DNA from 3 places in the Microbacterium sp. SLBN-111 genome. Region 1 is predicted to be linked to each of the others. Evidence: predicted binding sites of a transcription regulator. Region 1 holds the regulator's gene; each other region holds the start of a gene.
What was found. The regulator HrcA, encoded in region 1, represses chaperone genes, less so after heat shock. The targets are predictions, from matches to a motif close to TTNGCACTCGNNNNNNNCGAGTGCNAA.

Region 1 (10,575 bases):
GGCGACACCCGCTGGCAGGCGCTCGGCCCCCTTCCCGGGATGGAACCGGGCAATGACGCGAGCGTCGCGATCGACGTCACGGGTCCGGGATTCCCGCACACCGTGATGCTCGGCGACCTGGGCGAGGAGGCGCAAGCCGCGCTGCTCCGCCGGGTCGACATCTCGCCGGTCGAGGTCGTCAAGGTCGCGCACCACGGCAGCGCCGACCAAGACCCCGACCTCTATCGCCGACTTCACGCGCAGGTGGGACTCATCGGCGTCGGGGCGGACAACAGCTACGGCCACCCGACCGCGCGGCTGCTCGACATCCTGCAGCAGAACGGAACGGTGGCCGCCCGCACCGACCAGGGCGGCATCCTCGCGGTCTGGCACGAGGACGACGGGAGGCTGACGCTGTGGCGGCAGAAGCCCCCGTGACGCGGGCGGTCGAGGGCGTCTCCGTCGCGGCCCGGCGCGTACCGCTGCCTCCAGCGACGGACTCGCCCGTGCCCGTCCCGGCATCCGTGTCCGACCCGGTCGGTAGGCTGGGGGAGTGACCCCGGCACCCCGACGCTCCGCCCCCGCGAAGGCGAAGTCGGCGATCCCGCAGATCGGCTGGCGGACCCCGCAGCCCGCTCCGATCGTGCTGGTCTCCGGTCCCGAGGAGGTCTGCGCCGAACGCGCGATCGCGGGTGTCCGCGACTACCTCAAGAGCGAGGATCCGAGCCTCGAGGTCACCGACGTCCGCGCCGACGACTACACGGCCGGCACCCTGCTCGCGGTGACCTCACCGTCGCTGTTCGGCGAGCCACGGCTCGTCCGCGTGGGTGGCGTCGAGAAGTGCTCCGACACCTTCCTCACCGAGGCACTCGCGTATCTCGAACACCCGCAGGACGGCGCCACGGTCGTCCTCCGGCACACCGGCGCGAGCGTGCGTGGAAAGAAGCTCCTGGATGCCATTCGCGCCGGCCAGGGGAGCGGCATCGAGATCGCGTGCCCAGCGATCAAGCGCGACTCCGACCGCTTCGACTTCGCGGTCGGCGAGTTCAAGGCCGCGCAGAAGAAGATCGCCCCGGTCGCCCTGCGTTCACTCGTCTCGGCGTTCGCCGACGATCTCACCGAACTCGCGGCCGCATGCCAACAGCTCATCGCCGATGTCCCCGGCGATATCGACGAGCGCACCGTGGAGCGGTACTACGGCGGTCGTGTCGAGACCTCCGCGTTCACCGTCGCCGACACGGCCATCGCCGGGCACTACGGGCAGGCCCTCCTCGCCCTGCGCCATGCTCTGGCATCCGGAGCCGATCCCGTTCCGCTGGTCGCGGCCGTCGCGATGAAGCTGCGGACGATGGCGCGCGTCGCGGGAAACCGCGAGTCATCGGGCGCGCTGGCGCAGCGCCTGGGAATGAAGGACTGGCAGGTCGACCGGGCACGCCGCGACCTCGTCGGCTGGAGCGCCGCAACGCTCGGCATGGCGATCCACGCGACCGCCCGAGCGGATGCCGAGGTGAAGGGAGCCTCGCGCGACGCCGTCTTCGCCCTCGAACGCATGATCACGATCATCGCGACCCGCCAGCCCTACGGCCGCTGACCTCCAGCGCTCCACCGGCCGCGCGCCGCGGCCCGGGCGTGAGCAGCGGAGGACGGGGGAGCAACGGAGGACCCAAACCGCCGCACCGGTCCTCCCTCCGTCCCATCACCTCCGCCCGTCACCGCCCGCGCCGGCCCGGGCGTGAGGACCGGAGGACCAGGGAGCAACGGAGGACCCAAACCGCCGCACCGGTCCTCCCTCCGTCCCACCCCCTTCGCACGTCACGCGGCCGCGCGGACGTGAGGACCGGAGGACAAGGGAGCAGCGGAGGACGCGAACAGCCGCACCGGTCCTCCCTCCGTCCCACCCCCTCCGCACATCACGCCGCCCGGGCGTGAGGAGCGGAGGACGGGGGAGCAACGGAGGGCCCAAACCGCCGCCGCGATCCTCCGCTCACCCCATACCCTCCGCACATCACGCAAGGAGTCAGGGCGCAACCCGAACGGCACGCCGCATCCCACAGTCGACGGGCCGGTGCCCGGCCTCGAAGGTTTGGGGCGCATCCCTCGATTTGGGGCGCGAGAATCACGCCCCCATGCCAAGAATCTGCCCCGAACCCCGAGCCGTAGCCCGTCCGGAAACGACGAAGCCCGCCCCGCGGTGCGGGACGGGCTGTCGAAAGGATGCGGCTCAGAGAGCGGCGACCTGCTTCGCGATGGCCGACTTGCGGTTCGCGGCCTGGTTGGCGTGGATGACGCCCTTGCTCACGGCCTTGTCGAGCTTCTTGCCGGCCTGGACGAGCGCCTTCTCGGCGGCTTCCTTGTCACCGGCGAGGACGGCCTCGCGCGTGCGGCGCACGTGCGTCTTGAGCTCGCTCTTGACGGCCTTGTTGCGCTCGCGCGCCTTCTCGTTGGTCTTGTTGCGCTTGATCTGCGACTTGATGTTCGCCACGTTCGACGGTCTTTCGTTTGAGTGAGTGTTGGAAGTGCCGGGCGAGCGGTAGAGGGACGCTGCACCGGCGGTCGTGGAGGTCGGGAAAAACCCCACACGCAAGCCAAGGGCCGAGTCTATCAGGTCGAGGCTTCCACCGTGGTGAGCGCCACGTCCAGCAGCGCGTTGAACACCCGGGGCCGCATCGCCGTGACCAGGTGCGTCGTGCGGGGCACCACGATCAGCTCGGCATGCCGGGCGATCGACAGGAACAGCTTTTCGTTGACGCGCAGCTGGTCCCACTGCCCGTTGATGAACCACAGGGGCACGTCGATCCGCCGCAGTGCGGCGAGCAGGTCGAGCACCGACAACGACGCGAGCGCGGTGTCCTGCGCGTCGAACGCGTACCCGCCCGCACCGAAATCCGCGCGCGTCTCGGGCGGCAGCGTCCGGTCGAGCACGTAGTTCGTGAGCCCGAGGCCCCGGTTCGGCAGCCCGTCGAACCGCCGCGCGAGGAACCGGTAGGCCGAGAGTCCCGCTCCGCGGGGGATCGAGGTACAGGATGCCGCGATGAAGGCCGCGACCGGTGGCGGGTCCTCGCGGCCGACGTACTCAATCGACAGCAGTCCGCCCATCGAATGCCCCACGAGGAGGACCGGACCGCGGGTCGCGGCATCCTGAACCGCCCGGTCGATCGTCGCGAACGCTTCGTCGAGTGTGAACGTCTGGCCGCGGCGCGTTCCGTGCCCCGGCAGATCCACGGCCGTGACCGGGTTCCCGCGCTCCCGCAGATGCTCCACCTGCGCACGCCACATCGTGGCGGACGTGCGGATGCCGTGCACGAGCACGACCTGGACCGTCATGGCATCCACCCTACGAACGCCGCCTTTGCATCGGCCCCGGATGCCCCGGGGAACGGCACCGGGACGGCGATGTCGGCCGTCGCCCGTAGAATCGACGGAACATGTCACCGCGCGCCCTGAAGCCCCTCGAGCCGTCCGCAACGCCGCCGGCGCAGATCCGCAACTTCTGCATCATCGCCCACATCGACCACGGCAAGTCGACGTTGGCCGACCGCATGCTGCAGATCACCGGCGTCGTCGCCGACCGCGACATGCGTGCGCAGTACCTCGACCGCATGGACATCGAGCGCGAGCGCGGCATCACGATCAAGTCGCAGGCCGTCCGCATGCCGTGGGCCGTCGACGGCCAGACGTTCGCGCTCAACATGATCGACACGCCCGGCCACGTCGACTTCACGTACGAGGTCAGCCGTTCGCTCGCCGCGTGCGAGGGCGCGATCCTCCTCGTCGACGCCGCGCAGGGCATCGAGGCGCAGACGCTCGCCAACCTCTACCTCGCGCTCGAGAACGATCTAACGATCATCCCGGTGCTGAACAAGATCGACCTTCCCGCGGCCGACCCCGACAAGTACGCCGCCGAGCTCGCCGGCCTCATCGGCGGTCAGCCGGAAGACGTGCTGCGCGTGAGCGGCAAGACCGGCATGGGCGTGGAAGACCTGCTCGACCTCATCGTCGAGAAGATCCCCGCGCCGGTCGGCAAGGCCGACGCCCCCGCCCGCGCCATGATCTTCGACTCCGTGTACGACGCGTACCGGGGTGTCGTGACGTACGTCCGGATGGTCGACGGCGCACTCTCGCCGCGCGAGCGCATCCAGATGATGTCGACCACCGCAACGCACGAGCTGCTCGAGATCGGCGTGTCGAGCCCCGAGCCGGTGCCGACCCAGGGTCTCGGCGTCGGCGAGGTCGGCTACCTCATCACCGGCGTGAAGGACGTGCGGCAGTCCAAGGTCGGCGACACGATCACCAACCACCGGAAGCCCGCGACCGAAGCCCTCGCCGGGTACACCGACCCGAAGCCCATGGTCTTCTCGGGCATCTACCCGATCGACGGCAGCGACTACGCCGAACTGCGCGAGGCCCTCGACAAGCTCAAGCTGTCGGACGCGTCGCTGCAGTACGAGCCCGAGACCTCGGTCGCCCTCGGCTTCGGTTTCCGCTGCGGCTTCCTGGGCCTCCTGCACCTCGAGATCATCACCGAGCGCCTCTCGCGCGAGTTCGGCCTCGACCTCATCACCACCGCCCCGTCGGTCACGTACGAGGTCACCACCGACACCGGCGAGGTCGTCTCGGTCACCAACCCGAGCGAGTACCCCGATGGACGCGTCGCCGAGGTGTCCGAGCCCATCGTGAAGGTCGGCATCCTGCTTCCGAAGGACTACGTCGGCACGGTCATGGAGCTCTGCCAGTCCCGCCGCGGCACGCTCCTCGGCATGGACTACCTCAGCGAAGACCGCGTCGAGCTCCGCTACAACATGCCGCTCGGCGAGATCGTCTTCGACTTCTTCGACCACCTCAAGAGTCGCACGCAGGGCTACGCGAGCCTCGACTACGAGCCCGCCGGTCAGCAGACCGCCGACCTCGTCAAGGTCGACATCCTGCTGCAGGGCGAGAAAGTGGATGCCTTCAGCTCGATCGTCCACCGCGAGAAGGCCTACAGCTACGGCACGATGATGACCGAGCGCCTGCGCAAGCTCATCCCGCGCCAGCAGTTCGAGGTTCCGATCCAGGCAGCGATCGGTGCGCGCATCATCGCCCGCGAGAACATCCGCGCGATCCGCAAGGACGTCCTCGCCAAGTGCTACGGCGGTGACATCACCCGTAAGCGCAAGCTGCTCGAGAAGCAGAAAGAGGGCAAGAAGCGCATGAAGATGGTGGGCCGGGTCGAGGTCCCGCAGGAGGCGTTCATCGCTGCCCTGTCCGGCGACGTCGAGGGCAAGAAGTAACGACGCCCACCGACTTCCCATCCGGGGAGAGGAGACTGGACACCATGCGCCGGCAGAACTTCACCGACGACACGGTCGACTACGCAGCGGTCGGCGCCACGCAGGCGCACGACCTCATGCAGTATCCGCCGGAGTACTCCGTGCCCGCGGAAGACGCATGGCGGATCGGCAGCGGCGAGGAGCGCTTCGCGGCGGCCAGCGAGCTGCTGCTCTCGTGGGCCCCGCTCCGGTCCGAGGAACTGAGCATCACCGACGTGCGCCCGGCGACCGACAGCGGGTACACCGGCGTCGGCTTCGACGCCGAAGGCGCCCCGATCGCGCCGAGCCGCCTCGAGTCCGAGCAGCGGTTCGCCGCCGACGGCACGCCGTTCGTCAGCCCGGGCACGAGCGTGCGCGTGCACGGCAAGGTCGACGGCCACCGTGCCGACGGCCACCTGCGCGTCATCTCGGTGTTCGAGGAGCCGCGCCGCGTCGGCTACATCCTCGGCACCGTGGGGCACTCGATCGTGAGCGGCGAGGAACTGTTCGCCGTCGAGTGGCGCGACAACGACGAGGTGTGGTTCGTGGTCCGCGCCTTCGACCGCCCCACGGCGCCGTCGTACCGCGTGTTCCTCGGCCTCGTGCGCCGTCGCCGTCGCGCGCTGTTCCAGCGGTACCTGCGGGCGATCTCGCCCCTGTACACGTCCTGATGGGCGGACCGCTCCCGCTCGGCGACCCGGCCCCCGTCGACGGGCGACTGCCCGACGACCTGCCGCTCGATCCCGCCGCCGACTTCGGCGTGTACCTGCACGTCCCGTTCTGCCGCGTCCGCTGCGGCTACTGCGACTTCAACACGTACACGTCGAGCGAACTCCGCGGCGCGCGCCAGGAGGACTTCGCCGACACGCTCGCGGCGGAGGTGCGCCTGGCGGGTGGAGTGATGGATGCCGCGGGCGGTCGGCGGGTGGCATCCACGGTGTTCTTCGGTGGAGGGACGCCCACGCTCCTCCCTCCCGGCGACCTGGCGCGGATGCTGGGCGCGGTGCGCGAGGAATTCGGGATCGCCGACGGCGCCGAGGTCACCGTCGAGGCCAATCCCGACACCGTTGACGATCGCGTCGCCGAGACGCTCGCGGCGGCCGGCGTGACGCGCCTGTCGATCGGGATGCAGTCCGCGCAGCCGCACGTGCTCGCGGTGCTCGACCGCACGCACGACCCGCGGAACGTCGCGACCGCGGTGGCCGCCGCACGCCGTGCCGGACTCGACGTCTCGCTCGACCTCATCTACGGCGCGCCGGGCGAATCGCTCGACGACTGGCGCGCGTCGCTCGAGACCGCGACGGCGCTCCGCCCCGACCACGTCTCCGCGTACGCGCTGATCGTCGAGGACGGCACGAAGCTCGCGCGCCAGATCCGCTCGGGCGCCCTGGCGATGCCGGACGACGACCTGCAGGCCGACATGTACGAGCTGGCCGACGACCTCCTCGGCGGCGCGGGCTACGACTGGTACGAGGTGTCGAACTGGGCCACCGACACGGCCCACCGCTCGCGCCACAACCTCGCGTACTGGCGCGGCACCGACTGGTGGGGTTTCGGCCCGGGCGCGCACAGCCACGTCGCGGGGCTCCGCTGGTGGAACGTCAAGCACCCGGCGGCGTACGCACAGCGCCTCGCCGCGGGGGAGTCGCCGGCGGCGGCGCGCGAGCGTCCCGACGAGACCGGGCGGCGCCTCGAGTCTGTGCTGCTGCGCAGCCGCATCCGCGACGGACTCCCGGTTTCCGAGCTCCTCGGCGAAGGCCGGAAGGCCGTGGCATCCCTCATCGCCGACGGCCTGATCGAAGGAGCGGATGCCGTGCGCGGGCGCATCGTGCTCACGCGCCGCGGACGGCTGCTCGCCGACGCCGTCGTGCGGGCACTCACCGCCTGAGCGCGCTTCCGGCTCCGGAGCGGGCGGGTGCTCTAGAATTGGCACTCAGGTGACCGGAGTGCCAGAAGGAGGGAGCCGGCCATGGTGTCCGAACGCGGCTTGCAGGTGCTCCGCGCGATCGTCCAGGACTACGTCGACACGCGCGAACCCGTCGGCAGCAAAGCCATCGTCGAGCGACATGCCTTCGGGGTGTCCGCCGCGACGATCCGCAACGACATGGCGCAGCTCGAGGACGAAGACCTCATCGTCGCGCCGCACACGTCGTCGGGCCGCGTGCCCACCGACAAGGGCTACCGCGTGTTCGTCGATCATCTCGCCGAGCTGCGGCCGCTGTCGACGGCCCAGCGCAGCGCCATCACCTCCTTCCTCGACGAGGCCGGCGACCTCGATGATCTCCTCGCGCGGACGGTGCGGGCGCTGACCCAGCTGACCGGTCAGGTCGCGATCGTGCAGTACCCGTCGTTCGCGCGCGCCAACCTGTCGCACGTCGAGCTCGTGGCCCTCGGCGGCCCGCGCGTGCTCGTGATCCTCGTCACCGACACCGGCCGCGTCTCGCAGCGCATCGCGCTCGTCCCGTTCGAGCCGACCGAGAGCGACATCGTGCAGCTGCGTGCGCGCGTGGGGGCGCTGCTCGTGGGCCGCAGCGTCGCCGACTGCGCGCAGGCGGTCGCCACGGCCGACGGCCCGCGTCCCGGCAACGCACTCGACGCGATCGCCGACGCGGTGCTCCGCGTCGTGGGCGAGGAGCTCGACGAGTTCCGCCAGGACCGTCTGGTCATGGCCGGCGCGGCGACGCTCGCGAAGCGCGAGTCCGACTTCCGTGGCAGCATCTACCCGCTCCTCGAGGCCATCGAGGAGCAGGTCACCCTGCTGCGGCTCATGAGCGAGATGGTCGCCGACGAGCAGGGACTCTCGGCCAGCATCGGCCGCGAGAACGAGCCGTTCGGCCTGGTCGAGGCATCCGTCCTCGCCAGCCGCTACGACGGCACCGCCGGCGGTGCGCGCGTGGGCCTGCTCGGCCCCACCCGCATGGACTACTCCTCGAATCTCGCGGCGGTCCGCGCCGTCGCGCACTATCTGACCCGGATGCTCGAAGACGACGACACCGCTCGTTGACGGCACCCGCACCGAAACGGATCGACCCCGCATGAGCGGGCAGGAAGGCGATTGTGGCTGACCACTACGAGGTCCTCGGCGTCGCACGCGATGCCAGCCCCGACGAGATCAAGCGCGCGTACCGGCGTCTCGCGCGCGAGCTCCACCCCGACGTCAACCCGGGCGAGGACGCGTCCGAGCGCTTCAAACTCGTGACGCACGCGTACGACGTGCTGAGCGACGCCGAGCAGCGCCGCCGCTACGACATGGGCGGCGACCAGAACCCGTTCGGCGGCGGGGGAGCGGCCGGGTTCGGCGGCTTCAGCGACATCTTCGAGACGTTCTTCGGCGGCGCACAGGGCGGCGGGGGCCGCGGCCCGCGTCCGCGTTCGCGGCGGGAGCGCGGCCAGGACGCCCTCGTCCGCGTGAATCTGCAGCTCGCGGACGTCGTGTTCGGCGTGCACCGCGACCTCGAGGTCGACACGGCCGTCCTGTGCGAGACGTGCCAGGGCGCCTGCACGCAGCCGGGCACCAGCGAGGTCACGTGCGACATCTGCCACGGCTCGGGTCACGTGCAGCGCACGGTCCGGAGCCTCCTCGGCAACGTCGTGACGAGCCAGCCCTGCAGCGTCTGCCACGGCCACGGCACGACGATCCCGTACCCGTGCGGAACCTGCCAGGGCCAGGGCCGCGTGCGCGCGCGCCGCACGGTCTCGGTCGACATCCCCGCCGGCGTCGAGACCGGCCTGCGCCTGCAGCTCCCCGGTTCGGGCGAGGTCGGTCCCGCGGGAGGCCCCAACGGCGACCTGTACCTCGAGATCACGGTCGAGTCGCACGACGCCTTCAGCCGCGAGGGCGACGACCTGCTCGCGACCCTGGAGGTCTCGATGCCGGACGCCATCCTCGGCACCACCACCACCATCGAGTCGCTCGACGGCAGCGTCGACCTCGAGGTGCGCCCCGGCGTCCAGTCCGGCGACGTGCTGACGATCAAGGGCCGCGGCATCACGCCGCTGCGCGGCAGCCAGCGCGGCGACCTGAAGGTCGGCGTGCACGTCGTCACCCCGACGCGCCTGGACCACAAGGAGCGCGCGCTCATCGAGGACTTCGCCAAGCGCACGAAGGCGCCCGCGCCGCGCCTCGCGGAGCACCAGCAGGGCATGTTCTCGAAGTTCCGCGACCGCTTCCGGCACTGATCGTGGCGCTGCACTTCGTCACCGACGACGCGTCGACCGCCGGTGTCGGCGACGTCGTCGTGCTGACCGGTCCCGAGGCCCACCACGCCGCCGCCGTGCGGCGCGTGCGCGTCGACGAGGCCGTGACGCTCGGCGACGGCCGCGGCGTCTGGCTCGAGGGCCTCGTCACGGCCGCCGCCCCGAAGCAGGTCGACGTGCGGATCACCGGCCGCGCCGAGGTTCCGGGTCCTTCGCCCCGTATCGTCCTCGTGCAGGCCCTCGCGAAGGGCGACCGCGACGAGCTCGCGGTGCAGGCGGCGACCGAGCTGGGCGTCGACGCGATCGTTCCGTGGCAGGCCGCGCGGAGTGTCTCGCGGTGGGATGCCAAGGCGGACAGGGGGCTCGCGCGCTGGCGCACGATCGTGCGCGAGGCCGCGAAGCAGGCGCATCGCGCGTGGATCCCCGAGGTCGAGGGGGTCGCGCGGCTCGCCGACCTCGTCGCCCGCGCCGGGGAGGCGCGCGTGCTGGTGCTGGAGCCCTCCGCCGACGAGCGGCTGACGTCTCTGGCATCCGGTTCCCCCGATGAGCGCGACGTCGTGCTCGTCGTGGGGCCGGAGGGCGGGATCGCGCCCGAGGAGCTCGCCGCCCTGGACGCCGCCGGCGCGCGTCTCGTGCGCCTGGGCGACACCGTGCTGCGCACGTCGACCGCGGGTGCCGCGGCGATCTCGGTGCTGTCGGCCGCGACGGGGCGCTGGTAACGCACCGCCGGAGGGCGTCGGCGGTTTGGGGCGCGATCGTCGCCTCGGGGCGCAACACGCACGCCCCGAACGCAGGAACGCGCCCCGAACCCCGCAGGCCCGGCCCGCTCCCGGCCCCGTGTCCGAGCCCGTCGATAGACTGGATGCCATGACCGAGCCGTCGATCTTCACCCGCATCCTCCGCGGCGAAATCCCCTCCGAGATCGTCGCCGAGACCGAGAACGCCTTCGCGATCCGCGACATCGCGCCGCAGGCGCCGGTGCACCTGCTCGTGATCCCCAAGACCGAGCAGTACCGCAACGTGGTCGAACTGGCCGCGGGCGACCCCGACCTCCTCACCGAGATCGTCGGTCTCGCGAACGCCGTCGCGGCCGAGCACGCGGACGGCGACT
Region 2 (10,575 bases), 830 kb from region 1:
ACGCGCTCGGACTGCGCGAGGACATGCCCGCGCTCTACCGGATCGCCGACGTCGTCGCGCTCACGAGCGCCTTCGGGGAAGCCTCGCCCCTGTGCCTCGCCGAGGGGGCGGCATCCGGAGCCATCCCCGTGACCACGGACGTCGGCGACGCCGCGCGCGTCGTCGCAGGCTTCGGGCTCGTGACCCCGCGCGACGCGAACGCCATCGCGGGAGCCTGGCACGAAGCCCTGTCGCGACGCATCGAGCTGAGGTCCGCGGCCATTTCATCGCGCGGGCGCCTCGACCGCCGACGCATGATCGCCGACTATCGCGGCGCAATCGAGGAACTGGTGCTGCCCGAGGTGCTCGCGGCCTGAGCGCACCTCGACCGGCGCAGTCACCATAGACGGGGCAGGGCGGTGGCACCATCCCCGGCGCCGTCGGCCACAACCGTGCCTACAGTGAGTCATGACCGCGAGCATCCTCTCGATCGGCACGGCTCTGCCCCGCACCCGTGTGACCCAGTCGGCGCTGCGCGACCTCTTCGCCGCCCAGCCCGGATTCGATCGGCGCAGCCAGCGCCTGGTGGGCGCCGCGTTCGACGCCGCGGCCATCGACACACGCCACACGGTGCTCCCGCAGCTGGCCGGAGGGTCGGCCGACGGACTCGCGGCGCTGTCGGACGGCGAGCTGACGATGCCGCCCACGGGTGCGCGCAACGACGAATACCGGCGCACCGCCCCGGCCCTGTTCGCCGAGGCCGCGACGGCGGCGGTGGATGGGTCGGGGTTCGGTCGCGACTCGGTGACGCACGTCGTGACGGTGTCCTGCACGGGCATGTTCGCGCCCGGGCCGGACTATCTCCTGGTGCGGGATCTCGACCTCTCCCCCACGGTCGAGCGGTACCATCTCGGGTTCATCGGGTGCGCGGCGGCGATCCCGGCCCTGCGACTCGCCGCGCGGATCGTCGCGGCGGACCCTGCCGCCGTCGTGCTCGTCGCCGCGGCGGAGCTGTGCTCGCTGCACTGGCAGACGTCGTCGCATCCCGACCAGATCGTCGCCGCGTCGGTGTTCGCCGACGGCGCCGCGGCGGCGATCGTCGCCACGGCCGACGCGGATCGTCCGGGGCTCGACCTCGAGGGCTTCGCGACGTTCGTCACCGACGAGGGCGAGAAGGACATGTCGTGGACCGTCGGCGACTCGGGCTTCGAGATGACCCTCACGCCGGAGGTGCCGCGCATCATCGGGCGCGAGATCGCGGCGATCGCCGCCGACGTGCTGGGCGACCTCGCCGAGGTCGACGCGTGGGCGGTGCACCCGGGCGGTCGGAGCATCCTCGACCGCGTCGAGGCGGCCCTCGACCTGGATGCCACGGCCCTCGCGCCCTCCCGCGAGGTGCTGCGCGCGCACGGCAACATGTCGAGCGCGACGCTGCTCTTCATCCTGCGAGACCTGCTCGCCGACGCGGCGCGAACCGACGGTGATCGCGTGGCGGCGCTGGCGTTCGGCCCGGGACTCACCGTGGAGGCGGCGCGCCTCGTGCTGCGCCGTCCGGAGGCGTGAGCGGCTCGGGGGTGCGGCACGCCGACCGCGCGCGCGGGCGCCTCTGGCCCGACCTCGCGCACCGCGACAGCGTGCTCGAGGAACTCATGGACGACCCCCACTGCGACCCGCGGCGCCTCGCCGCGACCTATCGCCGCTTCGACCTCGTGAACCGTGCGGTGTCCGGCTGGGGCGGCGTGTACCGCGCGCACGTCCGACCTCGGCTCCGGGCGCTCGGCCGGCCCGCACGGGTTCTCGACCTCGGGTGCGGCGGTGGTGATGTCGTGGTGCGCCTCGCCGGCCTCGCGGCTCGGGACGGCCTCGAGGTGGCTTGGGTCGGCGCCGACCCCGACCCTCGGGCGCTCGAGGCTGCGCGGGAGCGCGAGCGGCCCGGGGTGCAGTTCGTGTCGCGCGGCTCGGCGGAGCTGCTCGCCGACGGAGAGCGGTTCGACCTCGTGCTGTCGAATCACGTGCTGCATCACCTCGACACGGCACAGCTACGGGAGTTCACGGACGATTCGCGGGCCCTCGCACGGTCTGCCGTGCTGCACGCCGATATCGCCCGGAGCCGCCTCGCCTACGGCCTGTACGCCGTCGGAGTGACGCCCCTCGCGCCGGGCACGTTTCTGCGCACCGACGGCCTGCGCTCGATCCGGCGCAGCTACCGGGCGGACGAGCTCGCGCGGACGCTGGGCGACCCGTGGCGCGTCGCGACGCCCGCGCCCTTCCGTGTCCTCGCGATCTCCGAGGGGACGGCCGACCATGGCTGACGTGCTGATCGTGGGAGCGGGCCCCGTCGGCCTCGCGCTCGGCGCCGACCTGCGTGCGCGCGGAATCGACGCGACGATCCTCGAACGGCGGAGCGAACTGGATGCCGGGACGCGGGCGATCGGCATCCACTCTCCCTCTCTCGCGCACCTGGAACTCTCCGGGGCGACCGACGCGCTGCTCGCGCGCGCCGTGCGGATCCGCCGCGGGGAGGCGCGGGCGGACGGGAAGATGCTCGCCGCGATCCGGTTCGACCGGTTGCGGGCGCGGCATCCGTACGTCGCGGCGCTGCCGCAGGCCGACACCGTGGACGTGCTGACCCGTCTCGCGCCGCCCGTGGAGCGCGGTGTCCGGGTGACCGGGTTCCGCGAGGACGGCTCCTCGGTGCGGGTCCGGGCGATCGGACCGGGCGGTGAGACCGAACGCCGTGCGAAGGTCGTCGTCGTCGCGTCGGGCTGGGCGGGGCGCGCGCTCGTGTACCGTCCGGGGGCCGTGCGCACGCGGCACTACCCGGATCGATACGCGATGGTCGATGTCGCGGTGCCCGGCGATGCGACCGCGCTCGTGCACCTCGAGCGCGGGGGTGTCGTCGAGTCCTTTCCACTGCCGGACGGGAGGCGGCGGCTCGTCGCGTGGGCCGGGACGTCGGACGTTCCGGATGCCGCCGAGTTCCTCCGCACCGCACTGGCGGAGCGCCTGCGGCTGGACGTCGATACCTCGGATGCCTCGACTTTTCGGGTGCGACGGGCGGTGGCGCCCGCGCTGAGGCGAGGACGCGTGCTGGTCGTGGGCGACGCGGCGCACGAGGTGAGCCCGATCGGCGGGCAGGGCATGAACCTCGGGCTGCTGGATGCCCTGACACTGTCACCGCTGCTGTCCGAGTGGGTTCGCGGGCACGAGCCGGACGAGGTGGCCGCCTGGGAACGGCGGCGGCTCGCCTCCGCGCGGCACGCCGCGCGCCTGGCGTTCCTGAACACGATGCTCGGCCGGGGTGTATCGACGGTGGGGCACGGCATCCGGTCCGCCAGCCTGCGGGCGCTCCTTCGCGGCCCGGGCGGCGCGGTGTTCACGCGGGCGTATGCGATGGGGTTCGACGCGGCGGCGCGGGGGTCGTGACGCACAGGCCACGCCGACCCGCGTCACGGCCGCGCCCGGTGAGGCTGCGGCCGCCCGTCACCTGAGGACGAGCTGAGCGGCGAGGAGCAAGGCGGCGAGCATCGTGAGTTGGAACACGGCGCGGCCGGGGCGACGCCGCACGGCCAGTACGATCGTGGCTGCCGCGACCGCGACCACGGCGGCGAAGAACACCGCCCCGACGATGCCACCGCCGGACCCGACGAGCACGGCGACGGCGCCGAGGACGATCCCCGCGGCCGCGACGATCACGCTCGCCCGCGCCCCGAGGCGGTGCGGCAGACCGCGCACTCCGGTCTCGCGGTCGTCGTCGAGGTCGCGCACCACGTTGGTCAGGTGCACCGCCGCCCCCAACGCCATGCCGGCGAGCGAGGCCCAGGGAGCGGCGAGCGCAGGCTGCGGTGCGGCCAGCGTCGCGAACGACGGGAAGACACCGAAACTCAGTAGGAACGGGACGATCGAGACCGGCGTGGACTTGAGGCCCGCGTTGTAGGCCCAGGCCGAGCCCAGGGCGATCGTGTGGGCGGCGACGAGTCCCGGCCCGAGCGGCAGGGAGAGGACGAACGCGACGGCCACGGATGCCACCGCCACCGCGAGCGCACGCCCGGGGGTGAGAGCGCCGGTCGCGATCGGTTTGTCCGTCCGGCCGACCGCCAGATCGCGCGCCGCGTCGATCGCGTCGTTCGAGAGTCCGACCGACACCTGCCCGGCGAAGACCGCGACGACGAGCAGCACCAGCCGCCACGGTTCGAGACCGGCCGCGACGCCGAGCGCGAGGGACAGGGTCGTGACGACGAGCGTCGGTCCGGGGTGGGTTGCGCCCCAGAGCGCCCGCACGAGCGGTGTCGTCGCGGGAGGATCGGTCACCTCACGACGCTACCGTCCCCCGCGGCCCGCCGGGCACTCGGTTCCCGCAGACGGCCCGGCACGACGCGGACCGGTCGAGCGCCAAACTCCTTGGCACTCTCTATCCCAGAGTGCTAATCTGATCTCAAGTTGAGCGCAAACGACTCAACTTCGAAGAACTCTCCGGATGCCACGTCCGGACCGATCGAAAAGGAGAACGACCATGGCCACTTACGACCCCTTCCGCGACCTCGACCGCCTCGCGTCGACGCTCCTCGACACCCGCCGCGGCGGACCGCGACGCATGCCGATGGACCTGTACCGCGACGGTGACCACTACGTCCTGTCGGCCGACCTCCCGGGCGTCGACCCCGGCTCGGTCGACATCGACGTCGACGGCCAGCTGCTGACGATCCGCGCGGAGCGCACGCTCGCCTCCGGCGACGACGTCAAGTGGATCACGCGCGAGCGCGAGACCGCCTCGTTCATCCGCCAGTTGAACCTCGGCCAGGGCATCGACACCGAGCGCATCAGCGCCACGTACCGCAACGGCGTGCTCTCGGTCACGATCCCGGTGAGCGAGAAGGCCAAGCCGCGTCGGATCGCGGTCGCGACCGACGACGGGAACGACGTCATCGCCGCGCACGAGAACGCCCGCGAGAGCACCCCGCAGCCGATCGAGCAGTGATCGCCCGGAGGGGGTGGCCGTCCGGTCACCCCCTCCACCCTTGTCAAGGGGCTCGGCGATCCGGCAGGACGCCCGCAGAGTGCTCGGGTGTCCGCGATCCTCTCCCCCCATGATCCGCTGGCCGCCATCGACGCCGATGACGTGCCCGCCCTCCCCTTCACCCCGCGCGGCGCGGTGAGCGCCGCCGTCCTGCGCCACCTCAGCGCGGGCGCGGCGACGAACCACACGGTACTCGCCGATGCGGCCGTGGCATCCTCCCCCGACGTCGAGACCGACGACGACCTGCAGCTGGCTCTGTTCGCGCTGTACGCCTCGGCCTACGGGTCGATCGCGGCGTTCGACCCGGAACTCGAGTGGGCCCCCTCGCTCATCGCCACGCGCGGGGTGATCGAGCGGGCGTTCGAGGCCGCACTGCGGGCGCGCCTGCCCGAGCCCGATCTCCCCGCGGCGACCGCGGATGCCGTGGCCCGTGCGCTGTTCGCGCTGACCGCCGCCGACACCGGCCCGAGTCTCTCGCGCTACCTCGCGAAGAAGGCGACGCTGGATCAGGCGCATGAGTTCCTGGTGCACCGGACGATCTACACGCTGCGCGAGGCCGACCCGCACTCGTGGGCGATCCCGCGCCTGACGGGCCGCCCCAAGGCCGCGCTGGTCGAGATCCAGTCCGACGAGTACGGCGGCGGCACCCAAGAGCGCATGCACGCCGAACTGTTCGCCCGAGCCGTGCGCGGCGCCGGCCTCTCGGACGCTTACGGAGCGTACGTCGACGACGTCCCGGCCGTGACGCTCGCCTCGCACAATGCGATGTCGATGTTCGGCCTGAACCGGCGCCTCCTCGGCGCGATCGTCGGGCACCTCGCCGCGTTCGAGATGACCTCGTCGATCCCCAACCGGCTCTACGCCGAGGGCCTGCGCCGCCTCGGCTTCGGCGACGACGTCTGCGGCTACTTCGACGAGCACGTCGAGGCCGACGCCGTCCACGAGCAGATCGCCGCGCGCGACCTCGCCGGCAGCCTCGCCGAGGACCGGCCGGACCTGCTCCCCGACATCCTGTTCGGCGCAGCCGCGTGCCTCAGCGTCGACGGCCGCGTCGGCGAGCACCTGCTCGACGCCTGGTCGCGCGGTGCATCGTCGCTGCGCGCGGACGCCGAGGAGGTCAGATGACCGCCGACCCGCCGCGCATCACGGCGTACCCCGACGGCCCCCTCCTCGTGCGAGGCGACGTCGACCTGCGCGACGCCGCCGGCAACCCGATCGAGAAGCACCGCCGCACGGTCGCCTTGTGCCGGTGCGGCCTCTCGACGATCAAGCCGTTCTGCGACGGGACCCACAAACCCGCGGGGTTCCGCACCGAGGACTGATGCGCGTCAGCTCCGGCGCCGTCACTCCGCGGTGCGCGCGTCCTCCACGGGCCGGGAGAGCTCGGCATCCAGGGCGTCCACGAGCCGGGCGAACGTCTCGTCGACCGACGCGTGCTGACGGAAGCCGCCCACCCGCTCGAGATCGGTGAACCCGTGCAGAGCCGAGCGCACGTAGCGGATGCGGTGCACGTCGGCCGCGGCCGCCCCGTATCCGGCGAGCGCGCGCGTGATCTCGTCGACGAGGGCAGCCGCCGCCTCCTCCCACTCGGGCCCGGCTCCCCCGCGCTGCGCCAGTTCGTACATGCCCGGACGCTCGCGGGCGAACCCGCGGTAGGCCGCCGCGAGCGAGCCGAGGGCTTCCCGCGACGACACCCCGCGCGAGGAGCGCGCGAGCGCCTCGCCGAAGGCCCGGGTCGCGGCGAGCGCGACGCGGTCCGTCAGGTCGCCGAGCCCGCCGACGTGCTTGTACAGACTGGGCGCGGCCACCCCGAGCGCCGTCGCGACGCGCGCCAGAGAAAGGGATGCCACGCCGTCGGCATCCACGATCTCGGTGGCGCGGCGAACGACGACGTCGGCGTCAAGACCGGCCCGCGGCACCGCTCACCTCCGCGAGGAACGACGCGACGCGATCGGCCACGAGGTCGGGGGCCTCGAGCATCGGCGCGTGACCGACGCCGGGGACGAGCTGTACTTCGGCGGAGATTTCGCCGGCGAGCCATGCGGCTTCGGCGGCCGGGTCCTTCCAGTCCGGGTCGGCCGCGCCCATCACGACCAGCGAGCGGGCGGTCACGCGCGGGAGGAACGGCGCGACCACCGAGTGGTCGACGCGGGTCGTGCGGGCGAAGGCGCTCCAGCGCCCGGGCCGCGCGAGCCGGCGCGACAGGTGCGCGGCCCGTTCGCGCGCGCCCGCGCCGAGTCCCGGCCACAGCGAGGCGGAGTAGCCGCGCCACACCGCGGGACCCCACGGCCGGGCGAGCAGGAGACGCAGCAGCGCGCTCATCGCGGCGTTGCCGTTGCGCGCGAACGGCCCGAGGAGCACGAGGCCGGACACGAGGTCGGGCCGCGTGCCGGCCGCGATGAGCGCGGCACCGGCGCTCATCGAGGCGCCGGCGAGGACCGCGGGTCCGCCGCCGAGCCCCTCGATCACGGCGACCAGGTCACCCGCCGTCGCCTGGTCGCCGTACTCGGCGAAGGTCGTGTCGCTGTCGCCGTGTCCGCGGAGATCGACGAGCGCCACGCGGTATCCGCGGGCCACGAGTCGGTCGGCGAACGGTCCGAACGCGTCGCGCTCGTCGCCCATCGCGGGCGAGCACACCACGAGACGGCCCGCTCCCCGCACCTCGACGGCCAGCCGGCCGCCGTCCACCTGAATCTGGCTAATGTCCATAGCCATAAGCTACGCCTATTAGCCAAAGAGCGCAAGCGCCGTCTCGGAAGCCTCAGAGGTCCTCGGGTGAGAGGTCTCCCTGTCCGTCCTCGCCGAGCTCGACCACGCCCGGATCCTCGCCCTGCGAATCCGTCCCGGTGGAGTCCGGGTGCACGTCCTCGAGCGGGATGTCGGCGTCGTCGGCGGGGATCTCGGCCGGGTCGGCACCCGTCGCCGTCGACGGGTCGAGGTCGGCGGGATCGACACCCTCGTCGAGGGCGGTCGTGGCATCCCATTCCGCCTGCGCGGGGTCGAGCGCGGGATCGGGCTCGATCGAGGTGTCGCCGTCGCGAAGCGGCTGCACACCCGTCACGCCGTCAGGGGCGGCGGGGATGCTCGGGTCGGACGAGACGTCGCTCATGGGGGATCCTTTCGGTCGTCCGTGCGGTGACCGCACGTGCCGCCGGGTCGACGACTCCTCCATCCCACCGTCCGCCTGTCGCGACTCCTGCCCCCTTGACAGCGTTCGCGACCGGCGCGAACGGCGCCCGCTCCGCGCCGCGGTCGGAACGGGAGCGAAGGTCACGACCTTCGTCGACCCGCTCGGCCGATCCCCCTGTCAACCCCGTCGCCTCCCCGCGCGCATCCGGGGTGTGCTGACCGGAACGGAAGGATGCCGCATGCCCGACTCCCCCACTGCGCCCCCGCGGATCGTGGTGATCGGGGGCGGCAACGCCGGCCTCTCGATCGCCGGGCGCCTCCACCGCGCCCGCCTCGGCGACATCACGGTGATCGAACCGCGCGAGACGCACGTGTACGCCCCGCTGCAGTCCCACATCGCCGGCGGCACCGCGCGCGCCTCGCAAGCGTCGCGCCCGCAGGCCGACGTCATCCCACCCGGCGTCCGCTGGCTGCGCGACGCGGTCTTCACGGTCGACGCCGACGCTCACCGCGTGCACCTGGTCTCCGGCGGCCACCTCGACTACGACCAGCTCATCGTCGCGGCGGGCCTGCGGCTGGCGTGGGACGCGATCCCCGGGCTCCCCGAGGCCATGGCCGCACCCGAGGGCGTGTCCAATTACGACCTCGCCCTCGCGGCGAAGGCCTCGCCCACGCTGCGGGACCTCCGCAGCGGTACGGTCGTGTTCACCCAGCCTCCCGAACCGGCCTCGTGCGGAGCCGCCGCGCAGAAGCCCCTGTACCTCGCGTGCGACTGGTGGCGCGCGCTCGGGGTGCTCGACGACATCCGCGTCATCCTGGTCCTGCCCGACCCGGTGCCGTTCGGCATCCCGGACGTCGATCGCGAACTCCGCCGCGTGCTCGAGGCGTACGGCGTCGAGGTGCGGTATTCCCGCGAGGTGCGGAGCGTGGATGCCACGACCCGCACGCTCACGATCGGTCACGGCGACGTCGAGGAGACACTCGCGTACGACGTGCTGCACGCGGTCCCGCCGCAGCGGGCGCCGGAGTGGATCGCGGGGAGCGGACTGGCCGACCCCGACGACGCGCACGGTTTCGTGGACGTGGATCCGGAGACGCTCCGGCATCGCCGCTTCCCCGACGTGTGGTCGCTCGGCGACGCCGCGCGCGTCGCGACGCGGCCCTCCGGCGGCGCGATCCGGCCGCAGGCGAAGGTGCTCGCGAAGAACCTGCGGGCTGTGCTCCGCGGCGGAACGCCGACCGCGCGATACGACGGGTACAGCGTCGTGCCGTTCACCGTCTCCCGCGGCACGGTGGTGTTCGCGGAGTTCGACCGCTGGGGAAAGCCGCAGCCGACGATCCCGTTCTGGCGCTCCCTCTCGCGCGAGCGTCGCTCGACGTGGGTCGCCGACCGCCGGATCCTGCCGCGGGTGTACTGGAACCTGATCCTGCGCGGCCGCGCCTGAGGGGCCTATAGGCCACATCCGCCGATCCCTCAACCCCGGGGCCGGCGAATGGGATCGCGCGAAGACTGGCATCCCCGGATCGCCGAGACCCCCGGATCACCGAGAGAGGACATCATGGCCCAGGTCATCGAAACCATCGACGTCGACGTTCCCGTCCGCGTCGCCTACAACCAGTGGACGCAGTTCGAGGAGTTCCCCCACTTCATGAGCTTCGTCGAGTCCATCACTCAGAAGACCGACACGCTCACGCACTGGAAGGTCAAGATCGCGGGCGCGGAGAGCGTGAGTTCGACGCCGAGATCACCGAGCAGCACCCCGACGAGCGCGTCGCGTGGAACAGTGTCGGCGGCGAGGAGAATCACGCCGGCGTCGTCACGTTCCACCGCCTCTCCGACAACGAGACGCGCGTGACCGTGCAGATCGACTGGGAGCCCACGGGGCTGCTCGAGAAGGCCGGTGCCGTGTTCGGCGCCGACGACCACTCGGTCAAGAAGGACCTGAAGAACTTCAAGGAGTACATCGAGTCGCGCGGCGCCGAGTCCGGCGCCTGGCGCGGCGACGTCAGCTGACGTCTTCTCGCACGAACACGGATGCCGGACCCCCTCGGGGATCCGGCATCCGTCATGTCAGGAGAGGCTCACCACTGCGGGTGGATCTCGGCGCGCAGTCGGCGGTCGTAGACGTCGCGCACGAGCGCGTCGAACGCGTCCACGTCGAACCCGCCCTCGAGCAGGTCGGCCGCGGCGGCGTTGGCCTCGGCCTGCTCGGCCGAGCGCGCCCCCCGGGATGACGGAGGTCACACCCTCGCGCGACGCGATCCACGCGAGCGTCGCCGCGGGGAGCGTCACGCCCTCCGGCAGCGCCGCCTTGAGTTCGTCAGCCGCGGCGACCCCCTCGGCGAACGGGACGCCCGAGAACGTCTCGCCCTTGTCGAACGCCTCGCCGTTGCGGTTGTACGTGCGGTGGTCGTCCTTGTCGAACGTCGTGTCGGCGGTGTATTTGCCC
Region 3 (10,575 bases), 590 kb from region 1:
CGCCCTCTGCATGGACTTCACCGAGCCGAACCCCGAGGAGAACGCGACCCGCAGCAGGTCATCCTGGCTACGCGGCGTCGTGCGCTGCATCATCGCTCGCGCCGCCGCCACCCGCCGTGCCCGAATGTCCGTACTGGGCGCGCGCCCGTGGGCCTCGAAGGCTCGGTACAGGCTCGCGCGGGACGTTCCCAGTTCCTGGATGAGTCGGCGTACATCGAATCGCGGATCCAACGAACGTTGTCGGATCAGGGACTCCGCGCGCTCGAAGATGCTCTCGTGGGGGGGGGGGGCATCCGCCACGGTGACCGTGGCGGCGAAGAGCGATTCGATTCCGAGCTTGAGATGGGTGAATGCGTCTCCCGGAGGGAGATTCGGCAGGTTCAACGCAGCGTTCACGGCGCTGACGAAGACCTTCACGTAGTCCTGATCGATCACGGACGGGGGCGCGGGCGGAGCCGGCACACCGATGCTGGCCCAGTCGGAGACGATCACGATCCGCGCGCAGGCCCTCGGCGCCGACACCACAAGTTCCTCGTTGAGACGTTGAATGTGGAATGACCCGGGTGCCAAAGGAACCACGCCCCGCGGAGTGGACAGCATCTGGTCTCCCTCGACGCCCAACACGGCGAGGAAGTGCTCGTCGCCCCAGTGCTCGTTTCCCGCCAAGCTCATGGTTGCCGCGGTGTGCCAGATCCGGCCGAGGGCGAACGGATCGGCGCGGATGACGTCCGCGAACAGTCTCAGCGGACGGTCTGGCCGGGCGTGCCATCCGTGCGCGCTCAGCCACGCTTGCGCTGCTGTACCGGTCAGCGCGACACCGGAGGCGTGCGAGGGCAACGCCGATCTCGGCTGTTCAACGCTGCTCCTGGCCGGGGGGATCGTGGGAGCGACGATACTGAGCAGCTCCCACCGCAACTGTCGGTTGCAATCTCCGCCCGCGTGTGGGACCGGTTCTCGACCCGGGAAGACGCGGGAGGCCAATCTGTCTCATGCGGCGCTGGGGTGTCTCACGCCTGTCCGGGGCTTGGCCAGTCCGTCCCACCGACGGAGAAACTGTCTCTCGCCGCCACCCGAGAGCCGCGCTCCCGCCCAGAATCGGCAGACCTCCGCACGCCCGGTGCGGATGAGCTCGTCTGAGGAGGACTCCCATGACCGCGACGCCCTCGCACCAGAACCCTGCCGACTCGAAAAGCGGCGTTCCCCGTCGAACGCTGATGGTGGGTGCGGCATGGAGCGTGCCCGCGGTGGCGATCGCCATGGCTGCCCCGCATGCTTCAGCGTCGGGCACTCCGACGTACGCCATCGAGTCGAGCTTCGGCGTCGGCTGGTACCCGACGACGCAGGGCTCCGAATCGTCCGGGGCTTTGCAATACGACGCTGACTCGGGGGACAAGTATCTGCGGGTGACAGGTACGTCCGCCGGGGACGTCGTCACGGGAATCTTCTTCGAGGTCCTGTTCTCGCAGGGGTGGCCGGCCCCGACCTTCGCGGCGCTGCCCGGAAGCAACCCCGACTGGAGCACGCTGTCCCAGGTCGGAACCGAGGTCGTCGGGGGCCAGACCTACAACGTCTACCGCTCGACGTACGCTCAGCCCGTGGTCGCGACGGGCGCGATCACCGACATCCCGGTGGACTTCTACTTCCGCTTCGACAGCCCGTACTACGCGGGAAACACGGCGCAGACGCGTCGGTTCGCGACGGTCAATTCGGCGACCGTGACCCTCGTGCGGAACCCCGCGCAGATCAACAACACCAACGTCCCGCTGTCGCAGGCACCGACTCCCTGAGCTCGGCGCCCGGGCCGCATCGCCGCGTCAGCGCACGCCCACCCGCAGCCACAGCACCCCGTGCGCTGGTACCGTGAGCCCGCCCGCGAGGGCGACCTGTTCCTCGGCGACGAGGTCGACGGCATCCGGTTCCAGTCGCGGAGAGGGCGAGCGCGTCGATCTCGACGGCATGATCGGCGACGTTGGCCAGTACGAGGATCGACGCGCCGGCGTCGCCGGGGCGGAGGAACGCGACCACCGAGTCGATGTGCGCGTCGAAAGCGATGAGCTCGTTCCCGGCGAGTTCGGGCGTAGACCGACGGACGTCGATGAGCCGCGTGAGCCGTGAGAAGACGCGGCCCGCGGGGGTCGTGGCATCCGTCCGCTCCGCGTAGTTCTGTTCGGGACGGTGCGGGCGGTGCACCCACCGGCTGTCGCCCGCCTCGGCGCGGTTGCGGCGATAGGTGTAGTCGTTGAGCTGGGCGACCTCGTCGCCGAGGTAGAGCAGCGGGATGCCGCCGGTCGAAAGGGCCAGCGCGTGCGCGAGGATCACGCGGTCCTCGCCGCCCGCGTCGCCGGCCTCGATCCCGGCGAGGGAGGCCGTCGTCCCGGTGATGCGAGCGTCCCCGGTGCGGGGGTTCTCCTGGAAGGGGACGCCGCGCGAGAACGACCCCTCGACGCGTCCGACGTAGAAGTCGTTGAGGAACCGCCGATGCGGATACCCCTGGATGCCGAACTCCTCGGCATCCTCGTCCGCGAACGTCCACCCGATGTCGTCGTGACTGCGCACGTAGTTGACCCACGCGGTGCCCTCGGGCAGGCCGTGGCGGCGCTCGAGCGCCTGCTGCAGCAGACGTCCGTCGCGGGTGGCGAGCGCCTCCCACGTGAGCGCCATCTGCAGCGGGTTGTACGACAGCTGGCACTCCTCGGGCGAGATGTACGAGACCACCTCGTCGGGGTGGACGATCGCCTCGGACTTGAACAGCAGACTCGGCGCCGCCATGCGCAGCACCGCGTTGAACGCCTGCAGGAGGAGGTGCGCCTCGGGCAGGGACTCGCACGTCGTGCCGAGCCGCTTCCAGATGAAGGCCACGGCATCCATCCGCAGGATCTCCACGCCCTGGTTCGCGAGGAACAGCATCTCCCCGGCCATCGCCTCGAACACCGCGGGGTTGGCGTAGTTCAGGTCCCACTGGAAGTGGTAGAAGGTCGCCCAGATCCACCGGCCGTCGGGCAGCTGCACGAACGAGCCGGGGTGGTCGTCGGGGAAGATCTCGCGCGTCGTCCGCTCGTAGGCGTCGGGCATCTCGCGGTCGGGGTAGATGAGGTAGAAGTCCTCGAATCCGGCCTCCCCGGCCACGGCCTTCTGCGCCCACTCGTGCTCGTTGCTCGTGTGGTTGAAGATGAAGTCGACCACCAGCGAGATGCCCGCCCGGCGCAGTTCCCCGGCGAGTTCGGCGAGCTCCGCTATCGTGCCGAGGGCCGGATTCACGCGCCGGTAGCTCGACACCGCGTAGCCGCCGTCGCTGTTGCCCTCGGGGCTCTCGAACAGCGGCATGAGGTGCAGGTACGTCAGCCCCAGTTCGCGGAAGTACGGGATGGACTCCCGGATGCCACGGAGCCCACCCGCATACCGGTCGACGTAGCAGACCCCGCCGAGCATCCGTTCGCTCTCGAACCAGTCCGGTTCGCTCGCGCGGTTCCGGTCCACGTCCTTGAGCTCCTCGGGGCGGGCGTGCCACGAGCGTCGGGCGAGGTCGACGACGGATGCCAGCCGCTCGACGCCGTCCGGCCGATCACCGTAGAGGCGGAGGAACAGGTCGTGCAGTCGAGGGAGGTGGAGTTCGACGCCGGCGAGGAACTCGCGATCGGCGCGCGCGGCGGTCAGCCGGGACAGGATGCCGGAGACGTCGTCGGGACCGGAGCTGAGGTGAGGCACGCGGAAAGCCTCGCGCATCCGGACGCCGGGGTCCACACCGGCGCGCGGGCACGTACGATCGACGACGGCCCTCGACGGGAGCGGCCGGGGGAGAGGGCCCATGTCTCACCGACGATCACCGGGGATCGCCGTGCTCGGGGCCGTGCTCATCGGGGCGCTCACCGCGCTGCAGGCGCGCGTGAACGGATCGCTCGGCGGCGAGCTCGGCGACGGGGTGCTCGCGGGCGGGGTCTCGTTCGGGTCGGGGCTCGTCGTCGTGCTGATCATCGCCGCGGCGCTGCCCGCGGGCCGTGCGGGGCTCGCACGTCTGGTCGCGGGGGTGCGCGAACGCTCGATCCCGGCCTGGATGCTGTGGGGCGGCGCCGCGGGCGCGTTCACCGTCGCGTGCCAGGGTCTCGCCGTGCCCACGATCGGCGTCGCCCTGTTCACCGTCGGATTCGTCGCTGGCCAGACCACCGGCGGCCTGCTGCTCGACCGGTTCGGCCACGGCCCCGCGGGCGTGGTGCCGGTCACCGTCCGCCGGGTCGTCGGCGCGCTGCTCGCGCTCGCCGGTGTGGCGGTGTCGCTCGCGGGCGACCGGGTGGGCGGCATCCCGGTCTGGATGCTCGTCGTACCGGTGATCGCCGGCGCGGGCGTCGCGTGGCAGCAGGGCACGAACGGTCGCCTCCGACTACGGGTGCAGAGCCCGCTCGCGGCGACGGTCGTGAACTTCGCCGGCGGCACGGCCGTCCTCATCGTCGCGGCGCTCGTGCACATCGCCGTGGTGGGCGCCCCGCGAGCGCTGCCCGCCGACCCGTGGCTGTACCTCGGCGGCGCGATCGGCGTCGTCTACATCTTCTTGTCGTCGGTGATCGTGCAGCGCACCGGCGTGCTCGTGCTGGGCCTCGGGTCGGTCGTGGGCTTGCTCACGACCTCCGTGATCCTGGATGCCATCTGGCCCGCGCCCGCGGCACCGCCGGTGGCCGTGGCCGTGATCGCGGCCGCGGTGGCCATCAGCGGCGTCGTCGTCGCGGCCGTGCCGTGGAGGCGACGCGCAGGCTGATCGCCTCCGCGGATCAGAGGCGGGTCTCGTCGACCTTTCGGCGCTTCTTCCCACCCGGGAGGCGCGAGATGTGCTTCGCGGCATCCACGGTCTTCCGTCGGACGGGACGCGAGCGCACCGGCTTTCCGCCCACGTACAGCCACCCCAGCAGCACTTCGCCCTTGGCCAGGCCGTGCGCCTTGGCGAGGACCCGGCTGCGGGTGTTGTCGTCGGTACGCCAGAACACGCCGAACCCGGCCTCGTCGAGCGCGAGGCTGAGCATGTGGGCGACGCCCGAAGCGACGGCCTCCTGCTCCCACGCGGGGATCTTCTTCGACCGGAGATCCGCGACCACCGCGATGATGAGCGGCGCGCGACGCGGCTTCGACGACAGGCCCTTCTTACCATCCGCCTTGTTCAGCGCGCGGGCGAGGACGTCACGATCGGTGCCGCGGATCTCGATGAGTCGCCACGGCCGCAGCGACTTGTGATCTGCGACGCGACCGGCCGCGGCGACGAACGCCTCCAGCTCGGGACCGGTCGGGGCGAGGTCGGTGACCTTCGACCACGACCGGCGGTCGCGCATCGCCTCGAGCGCGCTCATGCCTCGTCGGGCGAGGAGTCGGCGGGGGTGAAGCTCAGCGACAGCGAGTTCATGCAGTAGCGGTCGCCGGTGGGCGTGCCGAATCCGTCGGGGAAGACGTGACCGAGGTGCGAGCCGCAGTTCGCGCAGCGGACCTCGGTGCGCTGCATGCCGTGGCTGTTGTCCTCGAGCAGCTCGACCGCTTCCGGCCGCACCGACTCGTAGAAGCTCGGCCACCCGCAATGCGAATCGAACTTCGTACCGCTCTGGAACAGCTCGGCACCGCACGCGGCGCACGTGTAGAGGCCGGCGCGGCTCTCGTCGAGCAGCTCGCCGGTCCAGGCCCGCTCGGTGCCGGCCTGGCGCAGGACCGCATACTGGTCGGGCGTGAGCTCTGCCCGCCACTGGTCGTCGGACTTTTCGACGGCGTAGGTCATGGATGGTCTCCTTCGTCCCCTCCATTCTCTCGTGTCTCTCCCGGCACGGGCCGCGTGAAGCCTGCCGCGGCATAATCGCCGGGTGGACCAGGATGCCGTGACCGCCGTCATCGACCGCTACGGGCGCTTCGCGCGCGACGAGGCGCCCGGACGTTCTCTCGTGTACGAGGCGTGGGCGCAGCGGATCGCCATCGACCCGGAGCTCGCGGCGGTCCTCGCGCGGATTCCCGACACGCATCGGCAGCCTCCGCTCGTCTTCGCCGTCATGCGCCTGCTCGGCGCTCCGCTGGTGACGGGCGACCGGTGGGCCGCGTGGGTCCTCGCCCACGCGGACGCGGTCGTCGCGGAGTCCGGGCGGCGCTCCGTGCAGACGAACGAACCGCTGCGGTGCGCGGCGCTGCTGCCCGCGTTGTCGCTCATCGACGGACCCATCGCGCTGATCGAGATCGGCGCGAGCGCGGGGCTGTGCCTGTACCCCGACCGCTACTCGTACCGTTTCCGTTCGTCGGACGGGGTCGTGACGAGCCTCGACCCGACGGACGGGCCGAGTGCGGTGGTCCTGGAGTCGGACGTCGACGGCGGCCCGCCGCTGCGCCTCCCTCGGGTCGTGTGGCGCGCGGGCATCGACCTGCAGCCGCTCGACGCCCGCGACCCGGCCGACCGCGCGTGGCTCACCGGGCTGGTCTGGCCGGGAGAGGAGGGCCGCCTCGAGCGCATCACGGCCGCCCTCGACATCGCCGCCGCCGACCCGCCGCTCCTCGTCGCCGGTGACGGGGCCGCTGCGCTGCCGGCGCTCGCGGCGCTCGCCCCGCGCGATGCGACCCTGGTCGTCACGACCCCGGGTGTCCTCGCCCACGTTCCGCGCCGCCATCGCGGTGCGGTGATCGACGCCGCCCGCACCGCGGGGCGATGGGTGACTCTGGATGCCGCAGGCCTCCACGATGCCTGGAACGAGACGCCCGAGCTGCGTCCCGGAGGGTTCGCGCTCGCGCTGGACGGAGACGTCCTCGCCGGCGTCGACCCGCTCGGAGCTTGGGTGGCGTGGCATCCGGGATCCGCGGCTCGCCCGCAGTAGCGTGGCGGTGTGGCCCTCTCCGACCGTGACCGTGCATTCCTCGCCTTCGAGGGCGAGTGGCGTCGGCACGGAGGTGCGAAGGAAGAGGCGATCCGCGCGGAGTTCGACCTCGCACCGGCCCGCTACTACCAACTGCTGGGGCGCCTCCTCGACGACCCCGAGGCGCTCGCCGCCGACCCCATGCTGGTGCGACGCCTGCGCCGTCGCCGCGACGACGCGGCGCAGCAGCACCGCGCGCGGCTGGGACGCGCTGCCGCCCACTGAGGGTCGCCACAGAATCCGACCGATAACATCGTCCAATGCCCAGATCGACTTTCCCTCGGGATCGCTTCGACGACCTTCCGGATGAGGGGGGTCGCGTCGGCGCCCACCGGGCGCAGCGTCCTCGTTCCCGTGGCTGGGCCGTCTTCTTCTGGGCTCTGCTGGCGACGGTCGTCCTGATCATCGTCGGCGTCTTCGGCGTTCTGGTGGCGTCCGGTCGCATCTCGCTCGGCGGTGAGGCCGAGCCGACCCCGACCCCCACCGAGACCACCCCGGCCGCCATCGACACGTCGTATTCGGTGCTCGTGCTGAACGGCACGGCGGATGCCGGGTTGGCCGGCAACCTCCGCGACCAGATCGTCGCGCTCGGATGGTCGGGCGACGCGGTGCAGACGGGGGACTCCGACACGACCGACTTCGCGACGACGACGGTGTACTACCGCGGTCCCGAGGACGAACAGGCCGCGCGCGGGCTGGCCGACGCGATCGGCGGGGCGGAGATCGCGCAGAGCGATTTCCTGCAGCCCACGGACGACCCGAACACGTCCGGGGACGAGAGCGCCGAGAAGCGTCTGGTCGTGGTGATCGGACTCGATCGCGCAGGCGGTCAGCCCACTCCCTGACCCCCGTTCCGCCGCGTGTTTCCGCGGCGTAAAAAGTTGGCTGCCGCCGTGTCAACAATGCCCGCCCGGGCCGGAACGGCGCGGGTCCGCGTGCTTACGATGACCTCGTCGTTCAGCAACAGGAGAGTTCGCATGGCCCAGGGCACCGTCAAATGGTTCAACGCCGAGAAGGGGTACGGCTTCATCACCGTGACCGACGGCCAGGACGTCTTCGTCCACTACTCGAACATCGAGATGTCCGGTTTCCGGGTCCTCGAGGAGGGCCAGGCCGTCGAGTTCACGGTCGGGTCCGGCCAGAAGGGTCCTCAGGCCGAGTCGGTCCGCCTGATCGCCTGACCTCCTTCCGCTTCGCACACGCCGCGGTCCCCGCTCTCGGGGGCCGCGGCGTCGTCGTGCTCCGGGCCGTTCGCGTGGCTTGCACTCCCCAGGGGCGAGTGCCAGAATGAGTTAGCACTCGCTTTCGTCGAGTGCCAAAATCTGGAAGTCACCCGTCCGGGAGGGACGACACACTTATGGCAAAGATCATCGCTTTCGACGAAGAGGCCCGTCGCGGTCTCGAGCGCGGCCTCAACACCCTGGCCGACGCCGTCAAGGTGACCCTGGGCCCCCGCGGTCGCAACGTCGTGCTCGAGAAGAAGTGGGGCGCCCCCACGATCACGAACGACGGCGTCTCGATCGCCAAGGAGATCGAGCTCGACGACCCGTACGAGAAGATCGGCGCCGAGCTGGTCAAGGAGGTCGCCAAGAAGACCGACGACGTCGCCGGTGACGGAACGACCACCGCGACCGTCCTCGCTCAGGCGCTCGTGCGCGAGGGCCTGCGCAACGTCGCGGCCGGTGCCGACCCCATCTCGCTCAAGAAGGGCATCGAGAAGGCCGTCAAGGCCGTCACCGACGAGCTGCTCGCCTCGGCCAAGGAGGTCGAGTCGAAGGAGCAGATCGCCGCGACCGCGTCGATCTCCGCCGCCGACCCCGCGATCGGCGAGCTCATCGCCGAGGCCATCGACAAGGTCGGCAAGGAGGGTGTGGTCACCGTCGAGGAGTCCAACACCTTTGGCACCGAGCTCGAGCTCACCGAGGGCATGCGCTTCGACAAGGGTTACATCAACCCCTACTTCGTCACCGACCCCGAGCGCCAGGAAGCGGTCTTCGAAGACCCCTACATCCTGATCGCGAACCAGAAGATCTCGAACATCAAGGACCTTCTGCCCATCGTCGACAAGGTGATCCAGGAGGGCAAGGAGCTCCTCATCATCGCCGAGGACGTCGAGGGCGAGGCTCTCGCGACGCTCGTGCTCAACAAGATCCGCGGCATCTTCAAGTCGGTCGCCGTCAAGGCTCCCGGCTTCGGCGACCGTCGCAAGGCGCAGCTGCAGGACATCGCGATCCTCACCGGCGGCCAGGTCATCACCGAAGAGGTGGGCCTCAAGCTCGAGAACGCCACCGTCGACCTGCTCGGCCGTGCGCGCAAGGTCATCATCACCAAGGACGAGACGACCATCGTCGAGGGTGCCGGTGACTCCGCCCAGATCGAGGGTCGCGTGACCCAGATCCGTCGCGAGATCGAGAACACCGACAGCGACTACGACCGCGAGAAGCTCCAGGAGCGCCTCGCCAAGCTCGCCGGCGGCGTCGCCGTCATCAAGGCGGGTGCGGCCACCGAGGTCGAGCTGAAGGAGCGCAAGCACCGCATCGAGGACGCCGTCCGCAACGCCAAGGCCGCTGTGGAAGAGGGTGTCGTCGCCGGTGGTGGCGTCGCGCTCATCCAGGCCGGCAAGACCGCGCTCGCGAACCTCCAGCTCTCGGGTGACGAGGCCACCGGTGCGAACATTGTCCGCGTCGCCATCGAGGCTCCGCTCAAGCAGATCGCGCTCAACGCCGGTCTCGAGCCGGGCGTCGTCGCCAACAAGGTCTCCGAGCTCCCCGTGGGCCACGGCCTCAACGCGGCGACCGGCGAGTACGGTGACCTGTTCGCACAGGGCATCATCGACCCCGCCAAGGTGACGCGCTCCGCGCTGCAGAACGCCGCGTCGATCGCCGGTCTCTTCCTCACGACCGAGGCCGTCGTCGCCGACAAGCCCGAGAAGGCCGCGGCTGCGCCCGCCGACCCGACCGGTGGCATGGACTTCTGATCCCCGCCTAGGCACGAAAGAACGCCCTCTCCCTCGGGAGGGGGCGTTCTTTCGTGTCCGAGCCCGCTGGCTTCGGGCTGATGTTCGCGCACGCGCATGCGCCCGAAGTCACGGGGGTTTTACTGGTCCGTGGCCTCGGGGCTCAGGGCCTCCGGGAGGCGCTCCAGCGGCTGCGTCGTGATGAGCGCATGCTCGATGGCATCCCGACGCTCCGCGAGCGGCAGCGAGACGCGGAACGTGGCGCCACCCCCGGGCGTGTCCCTCACCTCCACCGTCCCGTGCAGGAGGTCGACGATGGATGCCACGATCGACAGGCCGAGTCCCGACCCGCCCGTCTCACGCGTCCGCGAGGTATCCGCGCGCCAGAACCGCTGGAAGATCTGCTCGCGGATCTGCTCTGGGACGCCCTCGCCGTGGTCGATGACCTCGATCCATCCCATGTCGGTGGCGGCATCCACGCCCACGCGCAGGCCGATGGGGGAGTCGTCGGGAGTGAAGCGGCGGGCGTTGCCTAGGAGGTTCGCGACGACCTGACGCACGCGGTTCTCGTCGCCGAGCACGATAGGCGCAAGGCTCGGCAGCCGCTGCGGTCCCGACGAGGCCTCCCTCTCGTGCGGATCCGCCTCGGTGCCCGCGGTCGCGTCGCCGGCGTCGCGTCGACGGCGCAGGCGCGAGAGCGTCGCTCCGGCGATCGCCATCGCCGACGTGGTGGGTGCCGTCCGTCGACGAGTGGATGCC

Region 2: RKD05_RS11080 (Hsp20/alpha crystallin family protein) is a predicted target of HrcA. The motif match lies at 4,381-4,407, and genes of this name have one in related genera.
Region 3: groL (chaperonin GroEL) is a predicted target of HrcA. The motif match lies at 8,153-8,179, and genes of this name have one in related genera.

What each region holds. Positions count from the first base shown of each region.
Region 1 is NZ_JBMGQH010000001.1:3,214,956-3,225,530, forward strand. Features, by position in the region: gene RKD05_RS14965 (ComEC/Rec2 family competence protein) at 1-417, shown strand, start outside; gene holA (DNA polymerase III subunit delta) at 533-1,570, shown strand; gene rpsT (30S ribosomal protein S20) at 2,201-2,461, opposite strand; gene RKD05_RS14980 (alpha/beta fold hydrolase) at 2,581-3,303, opposite strand; gene lepA (translation elongation factor 4) at 3,405-5,249, shown strand; gene RKD05_RS14990 (DUF1990 family protein) at 5,294-5,938, shown strand; gene hemW (radical SAM family heme chaperone HemW) at 5,938-7,155, shown strand; gene hrcA (heat-inducible transcriptional repressor HrcA) at 7,237-8,271, shown strand; gene dnaJ (molecular chaperone DnaJ) at 8,325-9,446, shown strand; gene RKD05_RS15010 (16S rRNA (uracil(1498)-N(3))-methyltransferase) at 9,449-10,183, shown strand; gene RKD05_RS15015 (HIT domain-containing protein) at 10,332-10,575, shown strand, end outside.
Region 2 is NZ_JBMGQH010000001.1:2,388,250-2,398,824, reverse strand. Features, by position in the region: gene RKD05_RS11105 (glycosyltransferase) at 1-356, shown strand, start outside; gene RKD05_RS11100 (type III polyketide synthase) at 448-1,542, shown strand; gene RKD05_RS11095 (methyltransferase domain-containing protein) at 1,629-2,291, shown strand; gene RKD05_RS11090 (FAD-dependent oxidoreductase) at 2,284-3,405, shown strand; gene RKD05_RS11085 (UbiA family prenyltransferase) at 3,463-4,290, opposite strand; gene RKD05_RS11080 (Hsp20/alpha crystallin family protein) at 4,493-4,957, shown strand; gene RKD05_RS11075 (iron-containing redox enzyme family protein) at 5,075-6,121, shown strand; gene RKD05_RS11070 (CDGSH iron-sulfur domain-containing protein) at 6,118-6,318, shown strand; gene RKD05_RS11065 (TetR/AcrR family transcriptional regulator) at 6,340-6,915, opposite strand; gene RKD05_RS11060 (alpha/beta fold hydrolase) at 6,896-7,705, opposite strand; gene RKD05_RS11055 (sugar ABC transporter ATPase) at 7,758-8,105, opposite strand; gene RKD05_RS11050 (NAD(P)/FAD-dependent oxidoreductase) at 8,365-9,570, shown strand; partial or broken gene RKD05_RS11045 (SRPBCC family protein) at 9,685-10,139, shown strand; partial or broken gene RKD05_RS11040 (aldo/keto reductase) at 10,208-10,575, opposite strand, start outside.
Region 3 is NZ_JBMGQH010000001.1:2,626,539-2,637,113, forward strand. Features, by position in the region: gene RKD05_RS12125 (hypothetical protein) at 1-837, opposite strand, end outside; gene RKD05_RS12130 (hypothetical protein) at 1,149-1,787, shown strand; partial or broken gene RKD05_RS12135 (amylosucrase) at 1,815-3,723, opposite strand; gene RKD05_RS12140 (DMT family transporter) at 3,806-4,747, shown strand; gene RKD05_RS12145 (nitroreductase family protein) at 4,761-5,330, opposite strand; gene msrB (peptide-methionine (R)-S-oxide reductase MsrB) at 5,327-5,746, opposite strand; gene RKD05_RS12155 (DUF2332 family protein) at 5,829-6,821, shown strand; gene RKD05_RS12160 (DUF3263 domain-containing protein) at 6,831-7,085, shown strand; gene RKD05_RS12165 (LytR C-terminal domain-containing protein) at 7,121-7,705, shown strand; gene RKD05_RS12170 (cold-shock protein) at 7,838-8,041, shown strand; gene groL (chaperonin GroEL) at 8,218-9,837, shown strand; gene RKD05_RS12180 (sensor histidine kinase) at 9,957-10,575, opposite strand, start outside.